Linked DNA regions of Bradyrhizobium diazoefficiens. The protein of the gene in region 2 interacts with the protein of the main gene of each other region in a pairwise test. Links are inferred from orthologs where the notes say so. Each region holds a gene or a part of one and is shown on either strand. Other genes may lie near its edges. The genes, in order: JJB99_RS10500 and mtgA.

Evidence for each region.
Region 1: the proteins of mtgA (region 2) and JJB99_RS10500 interact in binary tests that used the Escherichia coli proteins (3 or more experiments, as listed by UniProt). The link is inferred for Bradyrhizobium diazoefficiens from one-to-one orthologs.

What each region holds. Positions count from the first base shown.
Region 1 is NZ_CP067100.1:2,216,517-2,219,823, reverse strand. Bases 316-3,307 are described here. They hold JJB99_RS10500 (peptidoglycan D,D-transpeptidase FtsI family protein), read right to left. Parts: upstream 2,687-3,307; coding sequence 944-2,686; downstream 316-943. Other genes in these bases: rsmH (16S rRNA (cytosine(1402)-N(4))-methyltransferase RsmH), read right to left, coding at 3,079-3,307; ftsL (cell division protein FtsL), read right to left, coding at 2,683-3,075; JJB99_RS10505 (UDP-N-acetylmuramoyl-L-alanyl-D-glutamate--2,6-diaminopimelate ligase), read right to left, coding at 316-860. In the rest of the region: more of JJB99_RS10505, read right to left, coding at 1-315. UniProt on the Escherichia coli protein: Essential cell division protein that catalyzes cross-linking of the peptidoglycan cell wall at the division septum. Required for localization of FtsN.
Region 2 is NZ_CP067100.1:7,560,885-7,563,996, reverse strand. The notes cover bases 52-2,848. They hold mtgA (monofunctional biosynthetic peptidoglycan transglycosylase), read left to right. Parts: upstream 52-1,011; coding sequence 1,012-1,686; downstream 1,687-2,848. Other genes in these bases: JJB99_RS35490 (hypothetical protein), read left to right, coding at 2,183-2,830; rpmF (50S ribosomal protein L32), read left to right, coding at 1,856-2,038; JJB99_RS35505 (polyprenyl synthetase family protein), read right to left, coding at 52-851. Also shown: more of JJB99_RS35505, read right to left, coding at 1-51; JJB99_RS35485 (hypothetical protein), read right to left, coding at 3,031-3,112. UniProt on the Escherichia coli protein: Peptidoglycan polymerase that catalyzes glycan chain elongation from lipid-linked precursors. May play a role in peptidoglycan assembly during cell division in collaboration with other cell division proteins.

The DNA.
Region 1 (3,307 bases), 5.3 Mb from region 2 along the record:
AGCGCGAGCTTTTGCGAGAAACCTTCGACCTCGGCCTCGACCAGGCGAATGCCCTCGCCTGCCCCGTCACCATTGCGGCCGACCGCCATCACGCGCAAGTTGCTCGCCTTCGCCGCCTCGATCGCTTCGGCCGAGCAATCGTGATCGGCCGAGATCACGGCCGCGCCGCCCGGCGGAACCAGTTCGCGGAACAGACGGAGTTTGGCGGCAAGATAATGCGCGACGGTTGGATGATAATCCATGTGGTCGCGCGAGAGGTTGGTGAAGCCGCCGGCAGAAATGCGCACGCCATCGAGGCGATACTGGTCAAGACCGTGCGACGAGGCCTCGAAGGCGAGGTGCGTGACGCCCTCGCGGGCGATCTCATCGAGCTGCCGGTGCAGCGCGATCGGATCCGGCGTCGTCAGCGAGCCATAGACCGTGCGCTTGGGCGAGACGAGACCGATGGTGCCGATGCTGGCCGAGGCATGCCCCAGCCGCTCCCAGATCTGGCGCGTGAATGCTGCGACCGAGGTCTTGCCGCTGGTGCCGGTCACCGCGGCAATCGTCGCGGGCTGTGCGGGGAAAAATTTTGCCGCGGCCAGCGCTAGCGCGCGGCGCGGATTGGTCACCCTGACGAATGGAACCTTGCTGCCATCAGGCGCATGATCGCTGACAACCGCCACCGCGCCCGCGGCAACCGCGGCATCGATGAAACGTGCGCCGTCGGTCTTGCTGCCGGCCAGAGCAAAGAAAAGATCGCCCGGCTTGACCGCGCGGCTGTCGAGCGCAACACCGGTGACATCCAGCGCCGCGACAGCGGGCTCGAGTGCGGTGTCATTGCCCAGAGCGTCCTGACCTAAGAGTTCGCGCAGCTTCATGGTGGTCCAGTCGACACGCCGCGCCGGAAAGCCGAATCGTCAGGAAAAGCCGAATCAGCACCGGCGATGGCCACCCCAGTTGATTACTGGGTTGTCCTGGATGCTGCAAGAATAAGGCGGTCCGCAGGCGGCAGGTCGAACCGCGGCTCGACGCCCAGAAGCGGGGCGATCCGCTCGATCACCTTGCCGCCCGTCGGCACCGCGTTCCATCCCGACGTGATGAAACCCTTCGTCTCGGGAATCGCCTGCGGCTCGTCGAGCATGATCAGGATCTGATATTTCGGATCGTCGCAGGGCATGATCGCGGTGAAGGAGTTCAGCACCCGCTTCTTGGCATAGCGGCCGTTGATGACCTTCTCGGACGTTCCGGTCTTGCCGCCGACGTAGTATCCCTTGACGTCGGCGCTCTTGGCGGTGCCGATTTCGGCGTTGAGCCGCATCAGGAACCGCATCTTGTCGCTGGTCTCGGTCTTGATGACGCGCTTGGCCAACGCCGCCGCTTCCTCCTCACTGCGCTTCATGAATGTCGGCGGAATGAGGTAGCCGCCGTTCACCAGCGCGTTGATGCCCATCACCGCCTGCAGTGGCGCCACCGAGATGCCCTGGCCGAACGCGATGGTCACCGTGTTCAATTCACCCCAGCGCCGCGGCACCAGCGGCGCCGCGCTCTCCGGCAGCTCGGTCCGCAGCCGCGTCAACTGCCCCATCTTGGCGAGGAACGCCTTGTGCGCCTCGACGCCCTGGCTGAGCGCGATCCGCGCGGCACCGATGTTGGAGGAGTAGGTGAACACTTCCTTGGTGTTGATGAAACGGCCGAGCGCATGGCTGTCGTGGATGGTGAACTTGCCGTAGTGCAGATTGCCGCGCGCATCCCACGAGGAGTTCAGATTGATCTTCCCGGAATCGAGCGCCATCGCCAGCGTGAACGCCTTGAAGGTCGAGCCCATCTCGTAGACGCCCGTGGTCAGGCGGTTGATGCGGTCGGGATCGTGCGCTTCCTTCGGATTGTTGGGGTCGAAATCCGGCAGCGAGACCATCGCCACGAGCTCACCGGTCTTGACGTTGGAGACGATGCCGGACGCCGCCTTGGCGTGGAACTTGTCCTTGGCCTTCAGAAGCTCGTCGCGCAGCGCGTGCTCGACGCGCAGATCGATCGAGAGCTCGATCGGTTTTTGCAGCCGGTCGGTGGCGAAGCCGGCGCGATGCAGATCGGCGAGGCCCTGATTGTCGAGCCACTTCTCCATGCCGGCGATGCCCTGGTTATCGATGTTGACGAGACCGATGAGGTGGGCGACCTCGTTGCCGGTCGGATAGACGCGCTTGTTCTCGCGCAGGAAGCCGATCCCGGGAATGCCGAGCTTGTGGATGTCCTGCTGCTGCTTCGCCGTGACCTCGCGCTTGAGCCAGACGAAGCCCTTGCGCGTTCTAAGGCGCTCGCGCACTTCGGCCTCGTCGAGGTCCGGCACGGTGGCAGTCAAAAGCTCGATCGCCTCGTCCTTGTCGATGATGCGGCGCGGCTCGCCGAACAGGCTCGAAGCCTTGACGTCGGTGGCGAGGATCGCACCGTTTCGGTCGACGATATCGGGCCGCGCGGTCGCGACCACCTCCTGCGCCGCGGCCCGGCGCGCGCCATGGGCATCGGCGCCGATCGCGAACATCACGAGACGGCCGCCGATCAGAAGATAGACCGAGGCAAAAGCGAGCATACCGAGGCCGACGCGCGCGCGCGCCTTCGCGGCGCGGTCTACGTTGCGCCCATAGAGCAGGCTGCGGATCAGCCGCTGCCGCCAGGGTTCAGTGGGTTTTGCAGGCGTCGCCGGGCTCATTGCTGGTCCTCGGGGTGAGGCACGGAGCCGGTCACGTTATCGGCGTCGCTCGCAGCTTCGATGGTATTGAGCATGGCCCCGATCGGATCCGGCTCGCCCGGCCTGAACATCCGCGGCGGACGCTCCGGCAGGTTCTTTAGGGAGTCATATTGCGTGCCGTTGACGGGCTTGAGCGGCAGATGCCGCTCGGCGAGGCCCTGCAGGCGCAGCGGCGCATCGAGCTTGGCCCATTCGGAACGGAGCGCTGCGATCGCGTCGCGCTGCTCGCGGATCTCCGCATGCAGCCGCAGCACCTTCTCGGTGCGTGCCGTGGAATCCATCTTGATCCGGTAGACATAGGCCGCAGCGAAGATCAGCGCGCCGATGACGAGGAGGTGGATGATGCGCATGCGCTAGCCGCCCCTCATCACGTCGGAGAGCTTTGGCCAGGACGATGGCTCGCTGTCGTCGTGCACGGGCGCCGAGGTGCGCTCGGCGGCGCGCAGCTTTGCCGAACGTGCGCGCGGATTATGCGCGACTTCCGCTTCGCCGGCGACGACAGGACGACGCGTCAGCAGCTGGAAGCTCGGCGCGGTTTGTGCCACTTCCGGCAGATGGCGCGAGCCGCCGCCGGTCTTGGAA
Region 2 (3,112 bases):
GCGCTATCGGCGCGCGCGAGCAGGTCGCGCACGCGCTGCTTGGCGCCGTCGATGCCGAGCTGGGTGACGAAGGTGGTCTTGCCGAGCGCGGCATCGGCGCCGGCCGGCTTGCCGAGCGCGGCCGCATCGCCCTCAACGTCGAGCAGATCGTCGGCGATCTGGAAGGCTTCGCCGAGTGCGCGGCCGTAATCGTCGAGCGCCTGATATTCTTTCTGCGAGGCCTGGCCGAGGATCGCGCCGGCGATGCAGCCATAGCGCAGCAGCGCACCCGTCTTCATTTGCTGAATACGTGCGACATCGATCGGTTCATTGCCGCCAAAACGGCCTTCGCCGGCGAGATCCAGGATCTGGCCGCCGACCATGCCGCCGATGCCGGCGCAGCGCGCCAGCGCGCGCGTCAGCAGCAGCCGCACATTGGCGTCGCGGTGGATCTCGTCGCGGGTGATGATGTCGAAGGCAAGCGTCAACAGCCCGTCGCCGGCGAGGATCGCGGTCGCGTCATCGGTCTTCTTGTGCAGGGTCGGGCGGCCGCGGCGCAGGTCGGAATTGTCCATCGCCGGCAGGTCGTCGTGGATCAGCGAATAGCAGTGGATGCATTCGAGCGCGGCACCGGCGAGCAGCGCGGCCTCGCGCGGAACACCGAACACGGCGGCGCTCTCGACCACCAGGAACGGCCGCAGGCGCTTGCCGCCGTTCAGGCTCGAATAGCGCATTGCGTCCATCAGTCGCTTGGGCCGGGCGATCTCGTCGTGCAGGATATCGTCCGACAGCAGGCGCCCGAGCAGGGCTTCGGTATCGTCAGCGGTCTTGTCCAGGCGTTTGGCGAAATCGGACGGGGACGTGCCGGTCATCAAGGAGGGCTCCAGAACCAAAATTCGGCGGACAATCCTTTATGAGCCCGCCCCAGTCAATCGTTTGGAAGGCTCAAAAAGTGCTGGAAAAGGCCCGAATTATCACAGACTTAATGGCTGAGCCCATGGCCGCGTTTCATTTTGCGCCGGAAAGGTTGATTTGCGCATCGTCAAACCCCTTCTCCTGGTGCTCGTGGTCGCGCTGCTCGCGCCTTATGTGATCGCGCCGTTCTATCGCACTGGTCATCCGGTTTCGACGCTGATGGCGTGGCGCAGCTTGCGCGGCGCGCCGATGCAGCGGGAGTGGATCGATCTGGCGAACATGTCGCCTTATCTGCCGCGCGCAGTGGTGGCGGCCGAGGACGCCCATTTCTGCAGGCATCACGGCATCGACTGGGGCGCGCTGCGCGAGGCCATCGACGACGCCAGGGAGGACGGCACCGCGTTCCGGGGCGCCTCCACCATCACCCAGCAGGTCGCGAAAAACCTGTTCCTCTGGCAGGGGCGGGATTTTGTCCGTAAGGCGCTGGAATTCCCGCTGGCGCTGTGGATCGACTTCGTGCTGCCCAAGGCGCGGATCCTGGAGATTTACCTCAACATCGCCGAGCTGGGCCCGCAGGGCCAGTTCGGGGTGGAGGCGGCCAGCGCCTATGCCTTCGGCAAGTCGGCCAAGGACCTCACGCCCCGGGAAGCCGCTCTTCTGGCCTCGATCCTGCCCAACCCGGTCAAACGCAGCGCCCGGACCCCCGGGCCAGGTGTCCGGCGGCTGGCGGCGACCTATATGGCGCGGGGGCAGGCGAGCTCGCTTGCGACCTGCTGGCGTGAAAATCGCTGATTTCGGGCTCATTCCGGGCATATTTTCCGGCCCAAGAGCCTAGCTTTACGGCCAGCCTTCCTCTATAAGCGCGGCCTTGATCGGCATTCAGCTCGCCTCGTATTGCGGGTGCTGAGCCGTCCCGTCGCGGACGATGCCCTGATGACACCAATCCCTAGAGGATATTGAAATGGCCGTTCCGAGAAGAAAAACCTCGCCGTCGCGCCGTGGCATGCGCCGCTCGGCAGACGCCATCAAGAAGCCGACCTATGTGGAAGACAAGGACTCCGGCGAGCTCCGTCGTCCGCACCATCTCGACCTCAAGACCGGCATGTACAAGGGCCGTCAGGTCCTGAAGAAGAAAGAGTCCTGACCTTCAGGACCTTTCTTGGGGCAGGACGATTTGATCTGCCTGATTTCGGCCAATCCATGAGATATGACGGTGACGGCGGCGGAGCCAATGCTTCGCCGCTGCATTGTTCTGTCCGGACATCTTGATCGAGAAGGCATCTTGCCGATGGTCGGCTTCCCGCTGCTCCTGATTCCGCTCGCGGTCTACAACATCATCGCTTTCCTGATGCCGAGCGTGTCCTTCTCGGACGTGCTGTTCAAGGTGCCGATGGTCACGGGCGAGACCTGGCCGGTGACGCTTGCCGATCTCCTGCTTGCGCTCGGCGTGGTGCTGCTGCTGCTCGAGGTGGTCAAAGGCGCGCGGCCCGGCTCGAAATTTCTGATGGATCATCTGCTGTCGCTGATCGTGTTCGGCGCAGCCGCGGCCGAATTCGTGATGTGGCCCAAATTCGGCAACTCCACGTACTTCCTGCTGGTGCTGCTCGCGATGGCGGATTTCCTCGGCGGCATCGCCCAGCGCACGCGTCGCCGTGTCGCCTATGTCACCGAGACGGTGCCGGCGCCACGCAAGGCCAAGCGCCAGGCCGAACCGCCGGTGGACGAGCCCGCGCCGGAGCCCAAGTTCGAGCCGGTGTCCACGCCGCAAGCAGCTCCGGCGGCCCCGCCCGCGTCCTCGGCGCAATCAGTCGCCGAATCCGTATTGATGGACCATCCGGCGCCAAAGCCGGTGCAAGCCACATCCTCGCCGGAAATTCCCTCGCCGCATCTGCAGCCGGGCAACGGCACGCCGTCATCTCCCGACGCGCCGCGCTGATTGAGAGCATCACTTCTGTTACCGCTCCGGCGGTGTGCTCCCTCTCCCGCTTGCGGGGGAGGGTTGGGGTGGGGGTGTCTCCACGGAGGGACTCCCCAAGAGGAGAGAGCCCTCACCCGCCGCGCTCTCAAGCGCGTCGACCTCTCCCGCAAGCGGGAGAGGTGCAGCGAGCGCGAAGCAAGGTTGTCCTTTGGACTGTGTTACGCCACCTGCCGCGTGCGAGCGGTGACGCTGGGAAGCAGGCGCTTGCTGCCATAGGCCGTCTGCGCGTCTTCAGACGAC